DNA from 4 places in the Streptomyces sp. NPDC029674 genome. Region 2 is predicted to be linked to each of the others. Evidence: riboswitches for the same ligand, from Rfam matches in the RefSeq annotation. Region 2 holds a riboswitch; each other region holds the start of a gene.

Region 1 (4,882 bases), on a different contig from region 2:
GGTCGTCGTGGGTCGTGGTCGTCGTCGGCGGCGTACTGCTCGGCATCCTGCTGGTGTCCCTGCCCGCCTTCGCGCACCCCTGGACCAAGCGCGTCACCGGCAACGACAGCGTCGCCATCGGCCACTTCGGGACGGCCGGGTACATCGCGGCGGGCGCGACCGGACAGTTGGTGGGCCGCCGCAGCCGCAGCACGGAGGAGATGAACCTCCCCGAAGGGCTGCGCTTCCTGCGCGACTCGATGGTCGCGACCGCCCTGTCCATGGTCCTGATCTACCTCATCATGTCGCTGGTCTTCCTCGGGAAGGCCGGCAAGGAGGAGGCGTTCAAGGCCTTCGGCGAGAGCGGCGCGGCGGGTGCGAGCGGCGTCGGCGACTACGTCATGCAGTCCGTCATGCAGGGCCTGCAGTTCGGCATCGCCGTCGCCGTGATCCTCTTCGGCGTCCGCACGATCCTCGGCGAACTCGTCCCCGCCTTCCAGGGCATCGCCCGGAGACTCGTGCCCGGCGCGGTGCCCTCCCTCGACGCGCCCATCGTCTTCCCGTACGCGCAGAACGCCGTCCTCGTCGGCTTCATCTGCAGCTTCGTCGGCGGCCTCGTCAGCCTCGGCCTGCTCGCCTGGATCTTCCACCCGGCCTTCGGGCTCGCCCTCGTGCTGCCCGGCCTGGTCCCGCACTTCTTCACCGGCGGCGCGGCCGGTGTCTACGGCAACGCGACCGGCGGCCGCCGCGGCGCGGCACTCGGCGCCTTCGTCAACGGCGTCCTCATCACCTTCCTGCCCGCGCTGCTCCTGAAGGTCCTCGGCGCCTTCGGCGAGGAGAACACGACCTTCGGCGACGCCGACTTCGGCTGGTTCGGCACGCTCGTCGGCTACGCGGCCAAGACGGGGGAGACCGGCGGAATCGTCCTGATGCTGCTGATCGGCGCGGCCGTCCTGCTCGGCGCGATCGTCGTCCAGAAGCGGGTCGTGGAGACCGGCTGGGACCCCGGCGCCCACCGCGACGCGCTGCTGCCGCCGAACGACGTGGCCCGCACCCCGGCCGCCGACACGGCCTCCGGGGACTCCGCGCCCGCGTACGCGAAGATCGCAGCCCCGCGCGGAGCGCCGAAGCCCCCTCCGCCGCCCGGCCGGGCCTAGAACGGCCGGAAATATCGGGTGGGGGCCGCAGGGAGCCGCCTGCCATGATGCCGATCATGAGCAGCGATCTGCGGCGGAGGTACGCCGCGTACCGATGGACTTCCGCGACGGACGGCGCATCGGCCGCCGAGGTGCACCACCTCACCGGAGCCGGAGCCGGAGCCGCCGAACCCGAGTTGTACGTGAAGACGGCCCCCGTCCCCCACGACGGCTCGCCCTCCGAACTCGCGGGCGAGGCCGACCGCCTCGCCTGGCTGGCCGGCCGGGGCATCCCCGTGCCGCGCATCGTCGAGCGCGGCGCCGACGACCGCCTGGCGTGGCTGGTGACCGAGGCGGTGCCCGGCAGGCCGGCCGCCGACGAGTGGCCTCCGGAACAGCGGTTCGCGGTGGCGGAATCGCTCGCCGACCTCGCCGCGGCCCTGCACGGACTGCCCCTGGCGGACTGCCCGTTCGACCGCGGCCTGACGGTCACCATGGAGCAGGCCGCACGCAACGTCGCCGACGATCTCATCGACCTGGACGACCTCGACGACGAACGCGCCGGCTGGTCCGGGCAGCACCTCCTCGACGAACTGCACCGCACCCGCCCGGCGGCGGAGGACCCGGTGGTCGCCCACGGCGACCTCACCCCGGAGAACGTCCTGCTCGACCCGACGACCTGCCGCGTCACCGGAGTCATCGACGTCGTCCGGCTCGGCCGGGCGGACCGGCACACCGACCTCGCCATTGCGCTGCGGGAGCTGACGCACGAGGAGGACCCCTGGTTCGGACCGGCGCACGCCGAACGGTTCCTGCGGCGGTACGAGGAGCGGACGGCAGCCGGGGCCGACGTGATCGACGACCGGAAGCTGGCCTTCTACCGGCTGCTCGACGAGTTCTTCTGACCGGGCGGGCCGGACGGCCGGGCGGCCTCTGAGCAGGGGCGTACGCGGTGGTGGTGTGCGCTCGGGTGTGCCACCGCCGTGACCGCCGTGCAAGTTGTCAGGCAGATCAGTTGCGCACTAGTGTCACCACGCCTTGGTGCTCGGGAAATCCGGTGTGATGCCGGTGCGGCCCTCGCCACTGTGATCGGGAAGTCCGGCTCCAGCCCTCGCGGCAGCCACTGGGTACGCACGTACCCGGGAAGGCGGAGTCCGGTCGGTACGACCCGTCAGCCAGGAGACCGGCCAAGGCACGTTGTCCATCCACGAGGTGCTGGAGAGGGTCTGCTGAGCCATGCACATAGCCGAGGGTTTCCTCCCGCCGGCGCACGCGATCGCCTGGGGCGTAGCGTCCGCGCCGTTCGTCGTCCACGGAGTCCGCTCCCTGACCCGTGAGGTCAAGGAACACCCGGAGAGCACGCTGCTCCTCGGCGCCTCCGGGGCCTTCACGTTTGTCCTTTCCGCGTTGAAAATCCCTTCGGTGACGGGCAGTTGCTCGCATCCGACGGGGACCGGGCTCGGGGCGATCCTGTTCCGGCCGCCGATCATGACGGTGCTCGGCACCATCACCCTGCTCTTCCAGGCGCTGCTGCTCGCCCACGGCGGACTCACCACCCTGGGCGCCAACGTCTTCTCCATGGCGATCATCGGCCCCTGGGCGGGCTACGCGGTCTACCGGCTCCTCAGGCGGTACGACGTGCCGCTCATGGTCACCGTGTTCTTCGGGGCGTTCGTCGCCGACCTGACCACGTACTGCGTCACCAGCGTCCAGCTGGCCCTGGCGTTCCCCGACCCCGGCAGCGGGTTCCTGGGCGCCCTGGGCAAGTTCGGCGGCATCTTCGCCGTCACCCAGATTCCCCTCGCGGTCAGCGAAGGCCTGCTCACCGTCCTGGTGATGCGCCTGCTCGTGCAGTCGAGCAAGGGCGAGCTCACCCGCCTCGGCGTACTGCCGCAGCGCAAGGGGACCACCACGACGACCGAGACGCAGACGGGGGCCAGTGCCTGATGAGCCGGAACGCGAAGATCAACACACTGCTGCTCCTCATCGTCGCCGCGCTCGCGGTGCTGCCCCTGGCGCTCGGCCTCGGCGACGACGAGGAAGAGCCGTTCGCGGGGGCCGACGCCCAGGCCGAGACGGCGATCACCGAGCTGAAGCCGGACTACGAACCGTGGTTCTCGCCGCTGTACGAACCCCCGTCCGGCGAGGTCGAGTCGGCACTCTTCGCCCTCCAGGCGGCCATCGGCGCGGGCGTCCTCGCGTACTACTTCGGGCTGCGCAAGGGACGCCGCCAGGGCGCGGAACAGGCACGCGCCGAGCAGGCACGCGCGGAACAGGCGCGGGCGGAAGAAGTGCCGTCCGACATCGGGCAGGACTGACCCGGCGTGCTGCCCATCGACGCGGCGGCGCACAGCAGCCGCTGGCGCCGCCGGCACCCCGTGGACAAGGCCGTGCTGGGCCTCGGCCTCACCGCCCTGGCCATCTCGCTGCCGCCCTGGCCGGGCGCCGTCCTGGTGCTGGTCACCGCGCTGGTGCTGCTGCTCGGCCCGGCGGGCGTGGAGCCCGGCAAACTGTGGCGCGCCTACCGCGTGCCGCTCGGCTTCTGCGTGACCGGGGCGCTGACCCTGCTCGTCCAAGTCGGCGGTCCCGGCGGGTTCGTGGCGTTCGCGGACGGCGGTCCTGCGCGCGCGGGGGGTCTGCTCCTGCGGACCTCCGCCGCCTCGCTCGGCGTGCTCCTGTTCGCGTTCACCACGCCGATGTCGGACCTGCTGCCCCGCCTGGTGAAGGCGGGGGTGCCCGCGCCGGTCGTGGACGTGGCACTCGTCACGTACCGGATGAGCTTCCTGCTCCTGGACTCCATGAGCCGGATCCGGCAGGCGCAGGCCGCCCGGCTCGGCCACACCACCCGCGCCGCGACCTGGCGCTCCCTCGCCGGTCTCGGCGCCACCGCGTTCGTGCGGGCCTTCGACCGGGCGGGCCGGCTGCAGGCCGGGCTCGCCGGGCGCGGCTACGACGGCACCCTGCGCGTCCTCGTGCCCGAGGCCCGGATCTCCCGGCCCTTCCTGGCCGCGGGCGCGGCACTGCTCGTGGGCCTGGTGGCTCTGACCCTCGTACTGGAAAGGTTCCTCCCATGAGCACCATGAGCGCCGGCAGCGGCACGAGCGCCGTGAGCGAACCCGTGGTCGCTCTGCGCGCGGTGTCCTACGCGTACGAGGACGGGCCCACCGTGCTCAGCGGCCTGGACTTCGACGTCGTCGAGGGCCGCGCCCTCGCCCTGCTCGGCCGCAACGGCAGCGGCAAGACCACCCTCATGCGGCTGCTCAGCGGCGGACTGCGGCCCGCCGCGGGCGAGCTGACCGTCGAGGGCGTCCCCGTGACGTACAACCGCAAGGGCCTGACCCGGCTGCGGACCACCGTGCAGCTGGTCGTGCAGGACCCGGACGACCAGCTGTTCGCCGCCTCGGTCGGACAGGACGTCTCCTTCGGCCCGCTGAACCTCGGCCTGCCCGACGCCGAGGTCCGGGCCCGGGTCGCCGAGGCGCTCGCCGCACTCGACATCGTCGCGCTCGCCGACCGGCCCACCCATCTGCTCTCCTACGGCCAGCGCAAGCGGACCGCCATCGCCGGAGCCGTGGCGATGCGCCCCCGCGTGCTCATCCTCGACGAGCCGACCGCGGGCCTCGACCCCGACGGCCAGGAACGCCTCCTCGACACCCTGCAAGGCCTGCGGGACACCGGGACGACCGTCGTGATGGCGACCCACGACGTCGACCTGGCCCTGCGCTGGGCCGACGACGCGGCGCTGCTCACGCCCTCCGGGGTGCGGA
Region 2 (4,882 bases):
TCGAGGCCGAGCGCGGAGCTCGGGTTCCCGATGTGGACCTGCGGGGTGAGCCAGACGCGGTCGCCGGGTTCCAGGGAGCCGTGGGTGACGGCTTCGAGGCGGCGTACGACCGTGTCGGCCTCGTGCGGGGCTGACTCGAGGACGGGGCCGACGACCGCGTGGGTGCCGGGGGCGCTGAGGCCGTAGGTGCCGGGGCGGCGGCTGGCGAGGGCGCGGGTCAGGCTGACCTGGCCCGCGGCCGTGGCGTGCACGGTGAGGCGTGGCTCGGTCGGCAGGGGGCGGCCTGCGGGTGCCTTGAGGGCGGCGTCGCTGGCGAAGCGGCCCGCCGCGACGGCGGCCGCGGCCGTCCCCAGGGCGGCTGCTACTGCGGTGACGGCCGCTGCCGTCGCTTTGGCTGGGCGCACCGTCCCAGTGTCCGGGGCCGGGGGCTCCGGGGCCAGTGGGCGGTGCCCGCGGGGTGACGCGCCGGGTCAGCCGGGCTGTTGGCCGTAGCCCCGCAGCTTGTCCTCCGCTTCCCGGAGCTGCCCCGGGGAGAGGAGCGTCGGGGCGTGGCCGGGGACCGCGGTGGCCGTGAGCCAGAGGCGGGCCATCCATTCCAGTTGGGCGGTGCGGTCGTATGCCTGGGAGAGGTTGTCTCCGTAGGTGACCGTTCCGTGGTTCTGGAGGAGGCATCCGGTGCGGTCGCGGAGGGCGTGGAGCATGTGCGCGGCCAGCTCCTCGGTGCCGTACAGCGCGTAGGGCGCGACGCGGACGGGGCCGCCGAGGATGCCGGTCATGTAGTGGACCGCCGGAAGCTCGGGGACGAGCATGGAGACGGCTGTGGCGTGCACGGCGTGGGTGTGGACGACGGCGCCGGCGTCCGTGTTCCGGTAGATCGCGAGGTGCATGGGGAGCTCGCTGGTCGGCGCGAGGTCACCGAGGAACTGCTCTCCTTCGAGGTCGACGCCGACCGCGTCCTCGGGCCGCAGCTGGTCGTACGGCACACCGCTCGGGGTGACCAGGACGGTGTCGCCGACGCGTACGGAGACATTGCCGGAGGTGCCGACGACGAGGCCGTCCTTGACCGTCCTGCGGGCCGTCCTGACCAACTCGGCCCAGGCTTTCCGCACGGCGTCGCGCGCCGCTTCCCGCTCCTCGTGGTGCCGCTGCTCAGTCATGCGGCGATCCTGCCAGCCCGGCGATTCCGGTTACCGGGCCGCCGGTCCAGGGCCGGAGGTGACCAGGATCTCTTCGGTGGGTCGCCGGGCCCGCAGGAGCGGTGCGCGCGGGGCGGCCGCCGAATGGCGGAGGCCGACACTCCGCCCAGTTTGCGGGCCTCCCACCACCCCTCCGTACGATCGTGGTCGGACACCTGGTCCATACGGAGGGAGCGCACTCCGCTTCGGGTCACCGCACCGCCCGGCCCAGTTCACTTTCCGTTCACTCAGGTTGCCTACGTTCCACGTGCCACTGACGTCCAACAGAAGCCTGGGTAAATGGAACACATCACGCTTCTCCTCGGGATCGTGATCGTCACCGCTCTCGTGTTCGATTTCACGAACGGTTTCCACGACACTGCCAACGCGATGGCGACGACCATCTCGACCGGCGCTCTCAAGCCCAAGACGGCGGTGGCCATGTCCGCCGTGCTCAACCTCGTCGGAGCCTTCCTCTCCGTCGAAGTCGCCAAGACGATCTCGGGCGGCATCGTCAACGAGGACGGCCTCAAGACAGAGGTCATATTCGCCGCGCTCGTCGGCGCGATTCTCTGGAACCTGCTCACCTGGCTGGTGGGCCTGCCCTCCAGCTCCTCGCACGCCCTCTTCGGCGGCCTCATCGGCGCCGCGGTCATGTCGATGGGCTGGTCGTCGATCAACGGCGGCACCGTCGTCACCAAGATCCTGATCCCTGCCCTCGCCGCGCCGCTCGTGGCGGGTCTCGCCGCGGCGCTGGCCACGCGCCTGACGTACCGGATCGGCCGCAACACCGACACCAAGGCCACCGCCAAGGGCTACCGCGCGGGCCAGATCGCCTCCGCGGGCCTCGTCTCGCTGGCCCACGGCACGAACGACGCACAGAAGACCATGGGCATCATCACGCTCGCCCTGGTCACCGGCGGCGTCCTGAACCCCGGCGCGAACCCCCCGATGTGGGTCATCGTCTCGGCCGGTGTGGCCATCGCCCTCGGCACCTACCTCGGTGGCTGGCGCATCATCCGCACCATGGGCAAGGGCCTCACCGACCTCCAGCCGCAGCAGGGCTTCGCCGCCCAGACCAGCGCCGCGACGGTCATCCTGGCCTCCTCGCACCTGGGCTTCTCGCTCTCCACCACCCAGTCCTGCTCCGGCGCCGTGATGGGCGCGGGCCTCGGCCGCAAGGGCGGCGTGGTCCGCTGGTCGACCGCGACCCGGATGTTCGTCGCCTGGGGTCTGACCCTGCCGGCCGCCGGCCTGGTCGGCGCGGGCGCCGAGTTCCTCACCAAGCAGGGCCCCTGGGGCGTCGCGGTCACCGCCGCGCTCCTGGTCGCGGGCTCGGCCGTCATCTGGGTGCTCTCGCGGCGCAACGCCGTCGACCACACCAACGTCACCGACGACGAGATCCGCTCCGACGACGCCACGGGCGCCGAGCCCGCGGGCGTCGTGACCACCGCGATCGCCGCCGTCACCCCGCCCCCGACGGGCGCGATGGCCGCCTCGACCGGCCCGGACGAGCCCCTCAAGGCCACCGTCGGAGCCCCGACCACCACCACGACCGGCGCCATGGCGGACCCCGCCCGGCCCGCGACGGTATAAGGACAGATCACCATGAGCATCGACTGGGCAGCTCTCGGCTCCGTCTTCGGAGTCAGCCTCGCGGTGACGGTGGCCCTGGTGGGCCTGTTCACCCTCGGCATCGTCGGCCTCTCGAAGCAGGAGACGGCGGCCACCTCGGGCGGCGGCTCCGCGACCGCGGCGCGCACCGGCGCGTACGCCTGCTTCGCGCTGTGCGCGGCGGCCGTGGCGTACGGGATCTATCTGATCGTCGCCTGACGAAGCGTTTTCGGGTGGGGTGCGGGACGCGCTGGCGCGTCCCGCGCCCCACCGTCGTGTGTGGGGCTCCGCACACTCTCCCGCCGCAGGTCAACGGCGAGTTGACGGGCATTCGCGGGGCGTGGTGGACTGCCGGGGCCAACTACGGCGGCAGAAGAGGAAGCCGGTGCGAATCCGGCGCGGTCCCGCCACTGTCACCGGGGAGAGACACTCCCCGCGAGCCAGGAACTCTCGCCACCGATCACGTCGAACCAGGGCGCGGACACCCTGAGTGAGGACATATCGCCATGCGCGGCCGCCCGTTGCCGGTTCCCTCCCTGAGTACGAGCTCCCTCCTCAGTGAAGCGACGGGCTGAGCCCATGAGTGCCGATCGCGACTTCGCGTACGGCGCCGCCGCCGGACTCCTCGGTGACCTGCTGCTCGGCGATCCCCGCCGCGGCCATCCGGTCGCCGCGTTCGGACGTGCCGCGGGCGCCGTCGAGCGGGTGCTGTGGCGCGACCACCGCGGGTGGGGCGCGCTGCACGCCGTGGTGTGCGCCGGGGGCGCGGCGGGCGCCGCCGCCCTCGCCTCCTCCCTCGTACGCCGGTCACGCGCCGGTTCGGTGGCGCTGACCGCCGCCGCGACCTGGGCCGTGGTCGGCGGGACCTCGCTCGGCCGGGAGGCGCGGGCCGTCGGCGGGGCGCTGGAGGCCGGCGACGTCGAGGTCGCGCGGGAGCGGCTGCCGCATCTGTGCGGGCGGGACCCGCAGGCGCTGGACGCCGACGGGATCGCGCGGGCCGTCGTGGAGTCCGTCGCCGAGAACACGTCCGACGCGGTGGTGGGGGCGCTCGTGTGGGGCGCCCTCGGCGGGGTGCCGGGGCTCGTCGCCTTCCGCGCCGTGAACACGCTGGACGCCATGGTCGGGCACAAGTCGTCCCGGTACCGGCGCTACGGGTGGGCCTCCGCCCGGCTCGACGACGTCTTCGGGTGGCCGGGGGCGCGGCTCACCGCCGTGCTCGCGGCGGTCGCCGGGGACTCGGGGCGGGGCGCGCTGAGCGCCTGGCGTACGGACGCGGCGAAGCACCCCAGTCCGAACGCCGGGCCCGTCGAGGCCGCCTTCGCCGGGGCGTTGGGGGTCCGGCTCGGGGGGACGCTCTCGTACGGCGGACGGATCGAGCACCGGCCCGTGCTGAACGGGGGCGGGCGTGACGTGCGCGTAGAAGACATCGAGCGGGCCGTGAAGCTGTCCCGGCGGGTGAGCTGGCTTGCTCTCGGCGTCGCGGTCGCCGCCCGCCGGACACTGCGGTCGGCAAGGTCGCGGTCGGCCAAGTCAGGGAGAGACGTATGAGCGGTGGACTGCTGGTCGCCGGAACCACCTCCGACGCCGGGAAGAGCGTCGTCACCGCCGGCATCTGCCGGTGGCTGACCCGCAAGGGCGTGTCCGTCGCGCCGTTCAAGGCGCAGAACATGTCCCTCAACTCCTTCGTCACCCGCGAGGGCGCCGAGATCGGCCGTGCGCAGGCCATGCAGGCGCAGGCCGCCCGCGTCGAGCCGAGCGCGCTGATGAACCCCGTGCTGCTCAAGCCCGGCGGTGACCGCTCCAGCCAGGTCGTGCTCATGGGCAAGCCGGTGGGCGAGATGAGCGCGCGCGGCTACCACGGGGGGCGCCAGGCCGCACTGCTGGAGACCGTCGTGGGATGCCTGGAGGAGCTCCGGGGCAGCTATGACGCCGTGATCTGTGAGGGCGCGGGGAGTCCCGCCGAGATCAACCTGCGGCGCACCGACATCGTCAACATGGGCATCGCGCGCGCCGCCCGCTTCCCCGTCCTGGTGGTCGGGGACATCGACCGGGGCGGGGTGTTCGCGTCGTTCTTCGGGACGACGGCGCTGCTG
Region 3 (4,882 bases), on a different contig from region 2:
TGGGCGTGTGCGAGTGCCCTGCCGGGCGGGTGGGGCCGCACGCTGCCCCACCCGCCCGGCATCTCACACCGCGTCAGGACGCGGACAACTCCTCTCGGACCGTCCTGGCGGCCGCGACCAGGTTCTCCAGGGAGGAACGGGTCTCGGGCCAGCCGCGCGTCTTGAGGCCGCAGTCGGGATTGACCCAGAGCCGTTCGGCCGGGATGGCGTCGAGCCCCTTGCGCAGCAGCGCCGCCGCCTCCTCGGCGCTCGGCACGCGCGGGGAGTGGATGTCGTACACGCCCGGGCCCGCCTCGCGCGGATACCCATGGGCGGCGAGTTCGCGCGCGACCTGCATGTGGGAGCGGGCCGCCTCCAGGCTGATGACGTCGGCGTCGAGGTCGTCGATCGCCTGCACGATGTCGCCGAACTCGGCGTAGCACATGTGTGTGTGGATCTGCGTGTCCGGACGCACCCCACTGGTGGTGAGGCGGAACGACTCGGTGGCCCAGGCCAGGTAGGCGGGGCGGTCGGCGGCGCGCAGCGGCAGCGTTTCGCGCAGCGCGGGCTCGTCGACCTGGATGACCGGGGTCCCGGCCGCCTCCAGGTCGTTCACCTCGTCGCGCAGGGCGAGCGCCACCTGGCGGGCGGTGTCGCCGAGCGGCTGGTCGTCGCGGACGAAGGACCAGGCGAGCATGGTGACAGGGCCGGTCAGCATGCCCTTGACGGGACGGCCGGTCAGGGACTGGGCGTACGTCGTCCAGCGCACCGTCATCGGCTCGGGCCGGGAGATGTCACCGGCGAGGATCGGCGGCCGCACATAGCGGGTGCCGTACGACTGGACCCAGCCGTGCTGTGTGGCGAGGTAGCCGGTGAGCTGTTCGGCGAAGTACTGCACCATGTCGTTGCGCTCGGGCTCGCCGTGCACCAGGACGTCGATGCCCGCCTTCTCCTGGAAGCGGACGACCTCCTGGATCTCGGCCCTGATGCGCTCCTCGTACCCGGCGCCGTCGATCCGTCCGGCCCGCAGATCGGCGCGGGCCGTCCGCAGTTCCCCGGTCTGCGGGAAGGAGCCGATGGTCGTCGTGGGCAGCAGCGGGAGGCCGAGGGCGGCGCGCTGGGCCGCCGTCCGTTCCGGGTACGGCTGCGAGCGCCGTGCGTCGGCGTCGGTGACGGCCCCGGTGCGGGCGCGGACGGCCGGATCCCGGGTGATGGGGGAGGCCGCCCGCGATGCCAGGTCGGCGCGGTTCGCCGCGAGTTGGGAGGAGATCGTGTGGGTGCCCCTGGCCAGGCCCCGGGCGAGGGTCACGATCTCGGTGGTCTTCTGGCGGGCGAAGGCGAGCCAGCGCAGGATCTGCGGCTCGATGTCCCGTTCGAGGGCCGTGTCGATGGGGACGTGGAGGAGGGAGCAGGAGGCGGCGACGTCGACCCGGTCGGCGAGACCGAGCAGGGTGCCGAGCGTGGCCAGCGACTTCTCCAGGTCGTTGACCCAGATGTTGCGGCCGTTGACGACACCGGCGACCAGCCGCTTGCCGGGCAGTCCGCCCACGGCCGCGAGCGCGTCGAGGTTGGCGGCGGCCGCCTCGGTGAAGTCGAGGGCGAGCCCTTCGACCGGCGCCTTGGCGAGCACCGGCAGGGCATCGCCGAGCCGGTCGAAGTAGGAGGCGACGAGCAGCTTGGGGCGGTCGGTGAGGGCGCCCAGGTCACGGTAGGCGCGCTCGGCGGCGTTCAGTTCGGCCGGTGTGCGGTCCTGGACGAGGGCGGGCTCATCGAGCTGGACCCACTCGGCGCCCGCCGCGCGCAGGTCCGCGAGCACCTCGGCGTACACCGGCAGGAGCCGGTCGAGGAGGGTCAGCGGGTCGAAGCCGGCGGCCACCCCGGGCGCCGGCTTCGACAGGAGCAGGTAGGTGACGGGACCGACGAGGACGGGCCGGGCCGGCAGACCGAGCGCCCGCGCCTCCTTGAACTCGCCGACCTGCTTGCCGGAGTCGGCGCCGAACACCGTCCTCGGCCCCAACTCGGGCACCAGGTAGTGGTAGTTGGTGTCGAACCACTTCGTCATCTCCAGCGGCGCCACGTCCTGCGTGCCGCGCGCCATCGCGAAGTAGCCGTCGAGCGGGTCCGCGTCGACCGCGGCGCGGTGCCGCTCGGGGACGGCGCCGACCATGACGGTGGTGTCCAGGACGTGGTCGTAGTACGAGAAGTCGCCGGTCGGCACTTCGCCGATGCCGGCCTCCGCGAGGTCCCGCCAGTTGGCGCGGCGGAGGTCGGCGGCGGCGGTACGGAGGGCGTCGGCGGTGACGCGGCCCTTCCAGTAACCCTCGATTGCCTTCTTCAGTTCGCGGTTCGCGCCCTGGCGGGGGTAGCCGTACACGGTGGCCCGTGCTGTCGCGGCCGCGGGTGTGGTGGTCACGGAGATCTCCTTCGCGAGATGAATCCCTGAGATCCCGGGGACGGGACGAGAGCGCGAAGGGAAGCACTGACCGGACGGTACGGGTTCGCGCGGAAGCCGCGGTCGTCCGTCCGATGTGTGCGCCGACCCGCCCTCGAGGTCACCGGAATATCCGCGCCCGAAACGGTTCGCGCGCGGACAGCGGGCAGGTCTTCGGACTCGCGGGCACATCCTCCCGGGGGAGGACGCCTACTGGCCGTCGCTTCCCAGGACCGTTCTACGGTCCCAGTGCGTGTGACGGCGGTCGTTCCCGCTCACCGCTGCGGGGCAGTCCCGGATTCCCACCGGGTTCCCTCTTGCGACGCTCCCGTCTGGCGGACGGGGCGAACCAGCTGCACGGGTCACCTTACGGGCCCGGCCGTCGATGGGCCATCAGGGGCGCCAGTACAGCGCCGGGTCGGGATGGTCGACGAAGCCGAGGTTCCGGTAGAGCGGTTCGCCCTCGGGGGATGCGTACAGGTCGACGCGCGAGGCCTCCTGCGCGCGGAACCAGTCGAGCAGGGCTCGCATGATCGCGCGGCTGTGACCGCGTCGGCGGTACGCGGGGTCGGTGACCACGCCGATCACGTGGCCGACCCGGCCGTTGCGGTTGTGGGGGCCGGGGAACCACTGCTCGACGGTGCCGATGCCGCAGGCGGCGAGCCCGTGCTCGCCGTCCACGACGAGGATGCGCGCGGCGTCCGCGGTCAGCTGTTCCTTCAGCACGCGGGCGAGCTCGTGGCGCCAGTCGTCCTCGCCGGGCGAGGGGTTGAAGTACTCCCCGCCGAGGGTCTCGAAGAGCAGGGCCCGCAGGCGCACGAGTTCGGGCAGGTCGGCCTCGACCGCCTTCCGGACGTGGGTGGAGAGCGAGGCGGGTTGATCGGTGGCCTGGGCGGTGGGCTGACTCATGACGATCACTCTCATGTAACGCCCTTGTGCACGACAACCCTTACACGGAAAGGCTGTTGATCGTCGGCGTGGAGCGAGATAGGAAGGCGTCATGACGACTCTCGGCGTGGTGTTCCGTCCCCAGCTTCCCCCCGAGCGCCTGCGCGCCATGGTGCGCACGGCCGAGGAGGCGGGCCTCGACGAGCTGTGGCTCTGGGAGGACTGCTTCCTGGAGAGCGGCATCGCGAGCGCGGCCGCCGCCCTCGCCTGGTCCGAGCGGCTGCGTGTGGGCGTCGGACTGCTGCCCGTGCCGCTGCGGAACGCCGCCCTCACCACGATGGAGGCGGCCACACTGCACCGGCTCTTCCCGGACCGCGTCATGCTCGGCGTCGGGCACGGGGTACAGGACTGGATGGGGCAGGTGGGCGCGCGGGCCGAGTCACCGCTGACCCTGCTGCGCGAGCACCTCGACGCGATGCGCGCCCTGCTGGCCGGCGAACGCGTCACGGTTCGGGGGCGGTACGTCCACCTCGACGGCGTCAAGCTCGACTGGCCGCCCGCGTCGGCCCCCACCGTCTACGCCGGTGCGCGCGGCCCCCGCTCCGTACGGCTCACCGGAGAGGCCGCCGACGGCACCATCCTGGACGCGAGCACGACACCGGAAGGGGTGCGCCGGGCACGTCAACTCATCGCGGAAGGAAGGGAGGCGGCCGGACGCGAAGGGGCGCACCCCGTAGTGGTCTACCTCCTCACCGCGACCGGGCCCGACGCCGAGGCCCGGCTCCGTGCCGAGCAGCGGCGCGAAGGCCTGGACGGGGTCGCCGCACTCGGCGCCGCCGGGGACGCCGAGGACGTGGCGAAAGCCGTCCGGCGGCTCGCCGAGGCGGGCGCCGACACGGTCGTCCTGCAGCCCACCGCGGATGAACCGGACCCCGAGGGATTCATCCGCTTCGTCACGGACGAGGTGCGCCCCCTGGTCAGCCCTTAGGCTCCTGAGCATGGGAAAGACGAACGCTGACGCGGGGCCCCCGGGGGCGGGGGCCGGGGCGCCGGGCGGTGCGCACGGCACCGCGCCCCTGGACCTGAACCAGCTGCGCACGTTCCTGGCGGTCTACCGCTCCGGGTCCTTCACGGCGGCCGCGCGGCTCCTGGGCCTGTCGCAGCCGACGGTCACCGCGCAGATCCGTGCCCTGGAGCGACAGCTCGACCGGGAACTGTTCGAGCGGCTGCCGCGCGGCGCCGCTCCCGCGCCCTTCGCGGACGAGCTGGCGTCCCGCGTCATCGACCCCCTGGACGCCCTCGCGGAGGTCGCGGGCCACGGAGGTGACGGTTCCGCCGAGCCGGTGCACGTGGCGGGCCCCGCGGAGCTCCTCTCCCACTGTGTGCTGCCCCGGCTCGCGCCTCTGGTGGAGAAGGGGGTGCTGCTGCGGATCGCGACCGGACTGACGGAGGAGCTCCTGGAGGAGATGCGTGCGGGCCGCCACGACCTGCTGATCGCCACGACCCGGCCGCGCGGCCGGGCCCTCGCCGCCGTGCCCTTGGCCGACGAGGAGTTCGTCCTGGTCACGTCGGCGGCCTGGGTCG
Region 4 (4,882 bases), on a different contig from region 2:
GGACACACGGCTCCGTACCGCAATGGGCGTACGCGCTGGTCTTCACCGTCATCCTGTACGGCGCGAACCTCATCTCCGTGAAGCTCTTCGGTGAGCTGGAGTTCTGGTTCTCGATGGTCAAGGTCACCGCCATCATCGGCATGATCCTGATCTGCGTCGGCATCCTCACCATCGGCTTCTCCGACGCCGGTGACACCGCCACCGTGGCCCACCTGTGGAACCAGGGCGGCTTCTTCCCGAACGGCATCGGCTCCACGCTGATGACGCTCCAGATCGTGATGTTCGCCTTCCTCGCCGTCGAGCTCGTCGGCGTCACCGCGGGCGAGTCCAAGGACCCGAAGACCGTCCTGCCCAAGGCCATCAACACCGTGCCGTGGCGCATCGCCGTCTTCTACGTCGGCGCGCTGATCATGATCCTGTCGGTCGTGCCGTGGACGCACTTCCAGCCCGGCGTCTCGCCGTTCGTCGCCGCCTTCGAGAAGATGGGCCTCGGCGTCGGCGCCGCGATCGTCAACTTCGTGGTCCTCACCGCCGCCCTCTCCTCCTGCAACTCCGGCATGTACTCCACCGGCCGCATGCTGCGCGACCTCGCGCTCAACGGCCAGGGCCCGAAGTTCTTCACCAAGCTCACGAAGAACGGCCTGCCGCTGATCGGCACCACGGCCTCCGCCGCGTTCATGCTGGTCGGCGTCTGGATCAACTACCAGTGGCCGGGCGAGGCGTTCAACTACGTCGTCTCCTTCGCCACCATCTCCGGCATGTGGGCCTGGATCATGATCCTGGCCTGCCAGATCCGCTACCGCCGCAAGGCCGACCGCGGCGAGCTGCCGCAGTCCACCTTCCGGGCCCCGGGCGCCCCGTACACCAGCTGGTTCGCCCTGCTCTTCATCGGCATGGTCATCGTGATGATGGGCGTCGACAAGGACGCGCGGATCTCGCTGTACGCCGCTCCGGTGTGGGCCGCGATCCTCGGTATCTCCTACCTGGTCCTGAAGAGCCGCAACCCGCAGGCCGCGGCCTTCAACAAGCGGAAGATCGGCCTCTCCGAGGAGAGCGCCGGCGACCGCGTCTCCAAGGACTGACCGGCTCCCCAAGGCCGCTGTCCAGCATTCGGGCACGTACGTACCACATTCCGGTACGTACGTGCCCCTCTGCTTATCCTGACGCCATGCTGACCATCACCCAGGCCCTCCACGACCAGATCGTCGCGCACGCGCGCCAGGACCACCCCGACGAGGCGTGCGGCATGGTCGCGGGCCCGGCGGGCACCGGCCGCCCCGAGCGGTTCATCCCGATGCTGAACGCCGCGCGCTCGCCCACGTTCTACGAGTTCGACTCGGGCGACCTGCTCAAGCTCTACCGCGATCTCGACGACCGCGACGAGGAGCCGGTGATCATCTACCACTCGCACACCGCGACCGAGGCCTACCCCTCGCGCACCGACATCACGTACGCCAACGAGCCCGGCGCCCACTACGTCCTGGTCTCCACGGCCGACACCGACGACGCGGGCCCCTTCCAGTTCCGCTCGTACCGGATCGTCGACGGCGAGGTCACCGAGGAAGAGGTAAAGGTCGTACAGGCATACTGAGCTTTACTCATGAAGGCGGCAGGACCCAGGAAGCCGGTGCGAACCCGGCACGGTCCCGCCACTGTGACCCCACCCCGGCCGGGGCGGGGGAGTCAGGAACTGACCTGCCGCCTTCCTCCACACGACGCAGGGGACGCGGAAATCCCCTGGAGGAGGCAGCTCAGCCATGTCCCGCCCGATACGTGTCCTGGCCGCCGCGGCCCTGCTCGTCCCGCTCGCCGCGTGCTCCTCGACGGACTCCGGCGGTGACGCGAAGCCCGCCGCCAAGGCCGCCGGATTCCCGTACACCGTCACCAACTGCGGCGTGAAGACGACGTACGACGCACCGCCGAAGCGCGCCGTCACCATGAACCAGCACACCACCGAAGTGATGCTGGAACTCGGCCTCAAGGACCACATCGCGGGCACCGCCTACCTCGACGACAAGGTCCTCCCGAAGTATGAGAAGGCCTACGACTCGATCCCCGTGCTCGCCAAGGAGTACCCCTCCTACGAGAAGCTGCTCTCCGCCAACCCCGACTTCGTCTACGGCGGATACGCCAGCGCCTTCCTCGCCGGCGACGGCCGCAGCCGCTCCGCGCTCGCCAAGTCCGGCATCGACAGCCGCCTCAACGTAGAGGGCTGCGCCAAGAAGTCCGTCTCCATGGACGACGTCTACCGGGAGGTCCGCGAGGTCGGCTCCACCTTCGGCGTGCGCGGGCGCGCCGAGAAGTGGGTGAGCGGGGCGAAGCGCGAACTGGCCGCCACAGCGAAGAAGGCGAAGGGCCGGAAGCCGCTCTCCGTCTTCGTCTACGACAGCGGCGACAAGACGGCCTTCACGGCGGGCGGCCGCGGCATCGGCAACGACATCATCGCGCGGGCGGGCGGCCGCAACGTCTTCGGCGACGTGGACAAGTCCTTCAGCGACGCGTCCTGGGAGAAGGTCGTCGAGCGCAAGCCCGACACCATCCTGATCCTCGACTACGGCGCCACGACGGTCGCCCAGAAGAAGAAGCGCCTCCTGGAGGACCCGGCCCTCCAGGACGTCCCGGCCGTCAAGAACAAGCGCTTCGCGGTCCTGCCGCTCTCCGACATGGTCACGGGAGTACGAGCACCCGAGGCGGTGAGGAAGCTGGCGGCGCAGCTGTGAAGCGCCTGCGCCGCGCCACGCTCGTGGCCACGCTCTGTGCGGCACTCGCGGTCGCGCTCGTGGCCGGTCTCGCCCTCGGCTCCGTCCGCATCCCCACGGCCGACGTCCTGCAGATCCTGACGGGGCGGGCGGAACCCTCCCCGTTCCGGACGATCGTCCTCGACGTCCGCCTGCCCAGGGTCCTGCTCGGGGCGACCGTGGGGGCCGGACTCGCGGTCATCGGCACCGTCCTCCAGGCCCTCGTCCGCAACCCCCTCGCCGACCCGTTCCTCCTCGGCGTCTCCTCGGGCGCCTCCGTCGGCGCGGTCTGCGCGATCGTCCTCGGCGGCGTCTTCGGCCTCGGCGCGGCCCTGTCCACCACCGTCACGATCCCGGCCGCCTCCTTCGCGGGCGCGCTGCTCTCCCTGATCCTCGTCTACACCCTGGCCCGCAGCGGTGGCGGCGGTTTCGCCACCGGGCGCCTGATCCTCGCGGGCGTCGCCGTCTCGTACATCCTGACCGCGCTGACCAGCCTCATCCTGGTCACCGCCGACAGCGCGGACCACCTCCAAGAAGTCCTCTACTGGACGCTCGGCGGCCTCGGCAGCGCCCGCTGGGACATGCTCGCCCTGCCCTGCGCCACCCTCGTCCTCGGCACGGCCCTCCTGATGACCATGGCCCGCCCCCTCGACCTGCTCCTCGCCGGCGAGGAGGGCGCCACCGTCCTCGGCCTGGACGCCACGCGTTTCCGCGCCGGCGTCTTCGTCCTCGCCTCGCTCCTGACCGGCGTCCTCGTCGCGTACAGCGGAGCCATCGGCTTCGTCGGCCTGATGGTGCCGCACGCCGCCCGCATGCTCGTCGGCGCCGCGCACCGGGCGCTGCTCCCCGTGGTGGCGCTGATGGGAGCGGTGTTCCTGGTCGTCGCCGACCTCGCCGCACGCACCGTCGCCGCGCCGCAGGACATCCCCGTCGGCGTGCTCACCGCGCTGACCGGCGGCCCGTTCTTCCTGTGGCTGCTGCGGCGGCGCACCGAAGGAGTATCCGCGTGAACCCTCGCGTGAACCCCGCCCCTCCCGTCGGCGAGCTGCGCACGGAAGGCCTCTCGTACGAGGTCGACGGCAGGCTCCTCGTGGACGCCGTCGACCTCACCGCCGCCCCCGGCGAGACCGTCGGCGTCGTCGGCCCCAACGGCAGCGGCAAGACGACGCTGCTCCGCTGCGTGTACGGCACGCTGCGCCCCACCGCGGGCCGCGCCCTCCTCGACGGCGACGATCTGCACGCCATGACCCCGAAGGCGCGTGCCCGGCGCCTCGCCACGGTCCCGCAGGACGGGCAGGCGGCGTTCGAGCTGACCGTCCGGCAGGTCGTCGCGATGGGCCGCTCCCCGCACAAGCGGTTCTGGGAGGCGGACACGGCGGCCGACGAGGAGCTCGTCACGGCGGCCCTCGCCCGGGTCGGCGTCGAAGGGCTGGCCGACCGCGCGTTCCCCTCCCTCTCCGGCGGCGAGCGCCAGCGCGCCCTGGTGGCCCGCGCCCTCGTGCAGCAGCCCACCCTCGTCGTCCTCGACGAGCCCACCAACCACCTCGACATTCGCTACCAGCTCGAAATCCTCTCCTTCGTACGGGACTTGGGCACGACCAACCTCCTTGCCCTGCACGACCTGAACCTCGCCGCGTACTACTGCGACCGCCTCCACGTCCTCGACGGCGGCCGCCTCGTCGCCTCCGGGGCGCCGAAGGAGGTCCTCACCGCCGAGCTGTTCGCCACCGTGTACGGCGTGACGGCCGAGGTCAGCACGCATCCGGTGACCGGCGCCCCGACCGTGATCTATCTGCCGCCGCCCGCATCCTGAACGGATTCCGTCCACCAGGTGAGATCACATTCCGGGATCCGGACCGGGAATCGATACGATGACCGCATGGTTCCCCATGACGTGAGCGAAGAGACGCCGAGCGCACCCCCCGTGCTGCTTGTCGCGCGGCTGCACGTCGACCTGTGCCGCCTCGCCAGCGCGATCTGTTCCCGCTGAACCGATCCGCCGCCCGGCCGTGGGCCGCGGCGCCGCACCCCGTACCCGGGCGCACCCCGCGTACGCCGACGCACCACACTCAGCACAGCGCCGCCGCGCGCGCCCACCACCCGCACTTCTCGAACCCGACAGGAGCCCTCAGCCATGGCCATCG

The links. A riboswitch is a leader RNA that binds a small molecule or an ion and turns the genes downstream of it on or off. The one in region 2 is predicted to bind cobalamin.
Region 1: linked by a shared signal. The riboswitch ahead of ACI2L3_RS28575 (energy-coupling factor ABC transporter permease) and the one ahead of ACI2L3_RS36905 (cobalamin biosynthesis protein) in region 2 are both predicted to bind cobalamin.
Region 3: linked by a shared signal. The riboswitch ahead of metE (5-methyltetrahydropteroyltriglutamate--homocysteine S-methyltransferase) and the one ahead of ACI2L3_RS36905 (cobalamin biosynthesis protein) in region 2 are both predicted to bind cobalamin.
Region 4: linked by a shared signal. The riboswitch ahead of ACI2L3_RS03700 (ABC transporter substrate-binding protein) and the one ahead of ACI2L3_RS36905 (cobalamin biosynthesis protein) in region 2 are both predicted to bind cobalamin.

What each region holds. Positions count from the first base shown of each region.
Region 1 covers NZ_JBJDPY010000013.1:109,639-114,520, forward strand. The annotation lists gene ACI2L3_RS28565 (PTS ascorbate transporter subunit IIC) at 1-1,136, shown strand, start outside; gene ACI2L3_RS28570 (APH(3') family aminoglycoside O-phosphotransferase) at 1,190-2,020, shown strand; cobalamin riboswitch at 2,138-2,322, shown strand; gene ACI2L3_RS28575 (energy-coupling factor ABC transporter permease) at 2,352-3,062, shown strand; gene ACI2L3_RS28580 (energy-coupling factor ABC transporter substrate-binding protein) at 3,062-3,433, shown strand; gene cbiQ (cobalt ECF transporter T component CbiQ) at 3,440-4,189, shown strand; gene ACI2L3_RS28590 (energy-coupling factor ABC transporter ATP-binding protein) at 4,222-4,882, shown strand, end outside.
Region 2 covers NZ_JBJDPY010000026.1:13,815-18,696, reverse strand. The annotation lists gene ACI2L3_RS36925 (alpha/beta hydrolase family protein) at 1-404, opposite strand, end outside; gene ACI2L3_RS36920 (class II aldolase/adducin family protein) at 471-1,157, opposite strand; gene ACI2L3_RS36915 (anion permease) at 1,476-2,771, shown strand; gene ACI2L3_RS36910 (hypothetical protein) at 2,784-3,008, shown strand; cobalamin riboswitch at 3,116-3,260, shown strand; gene ACI2L3_RS36905 (cobalamin biosynthesis protein) at 3,369-4,337, shown strand; gene ACI2L3_RS36900 (cobyric acid synthase) at 4,334-4,882, shown strand, end outside.
Region 3 covers NZ_JBJDPY010000004.1:127,890-132,771, forward strand. The annotation lists gene metE (5-methyltetrahydropteroyltriglutamate--homocysteine S-methyltransferase) at 74-2,392, opposite strand; cobalamin riboswitch at 2,558-2,779, opposite strand; gene ACI2L3_RS11035 (GNAT family N-acetyltransferase) at 2,804-3,319, opposite strand; gene ACI2L3_RS11040 (LLM class flavin-dependent oxidoreductase) at 3,411-4,286, shown strand; gene ACI2L3_RS11045 (LysR family transcriptional regulator) at 4,297-4,882, shown strand, end outside.
Region 4 covers NZ_JBJDPY010000001.1:831,293-836,174, reverse strand. The annotation lists gene ACI2L3_RS03710 (amino acid permease) at 1-1,082, shown strand, start outside; gene ACI2L3_RS03705 (M67 family metallopeptidase) at 1,169-1,591, shown strand; cobalamin riboswitch at 1,564-1,714, shown strand; gene ACI2L3_RS03700 (ABC transporter substrate-binding protein) at 1,758-2,720, shown strand; gene ACI2L3_RS03695 (FecCD family ABC transporter permease) at 2,717-3,748, shown strand; gene ACI2L3_RS03690 (ABC transporter ATP-binding protein) at 3,745-4,551, shown strand; gene ACI2L3_RS03685 (putative leader peptide) at 4,618-4,728, shown strand; gene ACI2L3_RS03680 (MoaD/ThiS family protein) at 4,873-4,882, shown strand, end outside.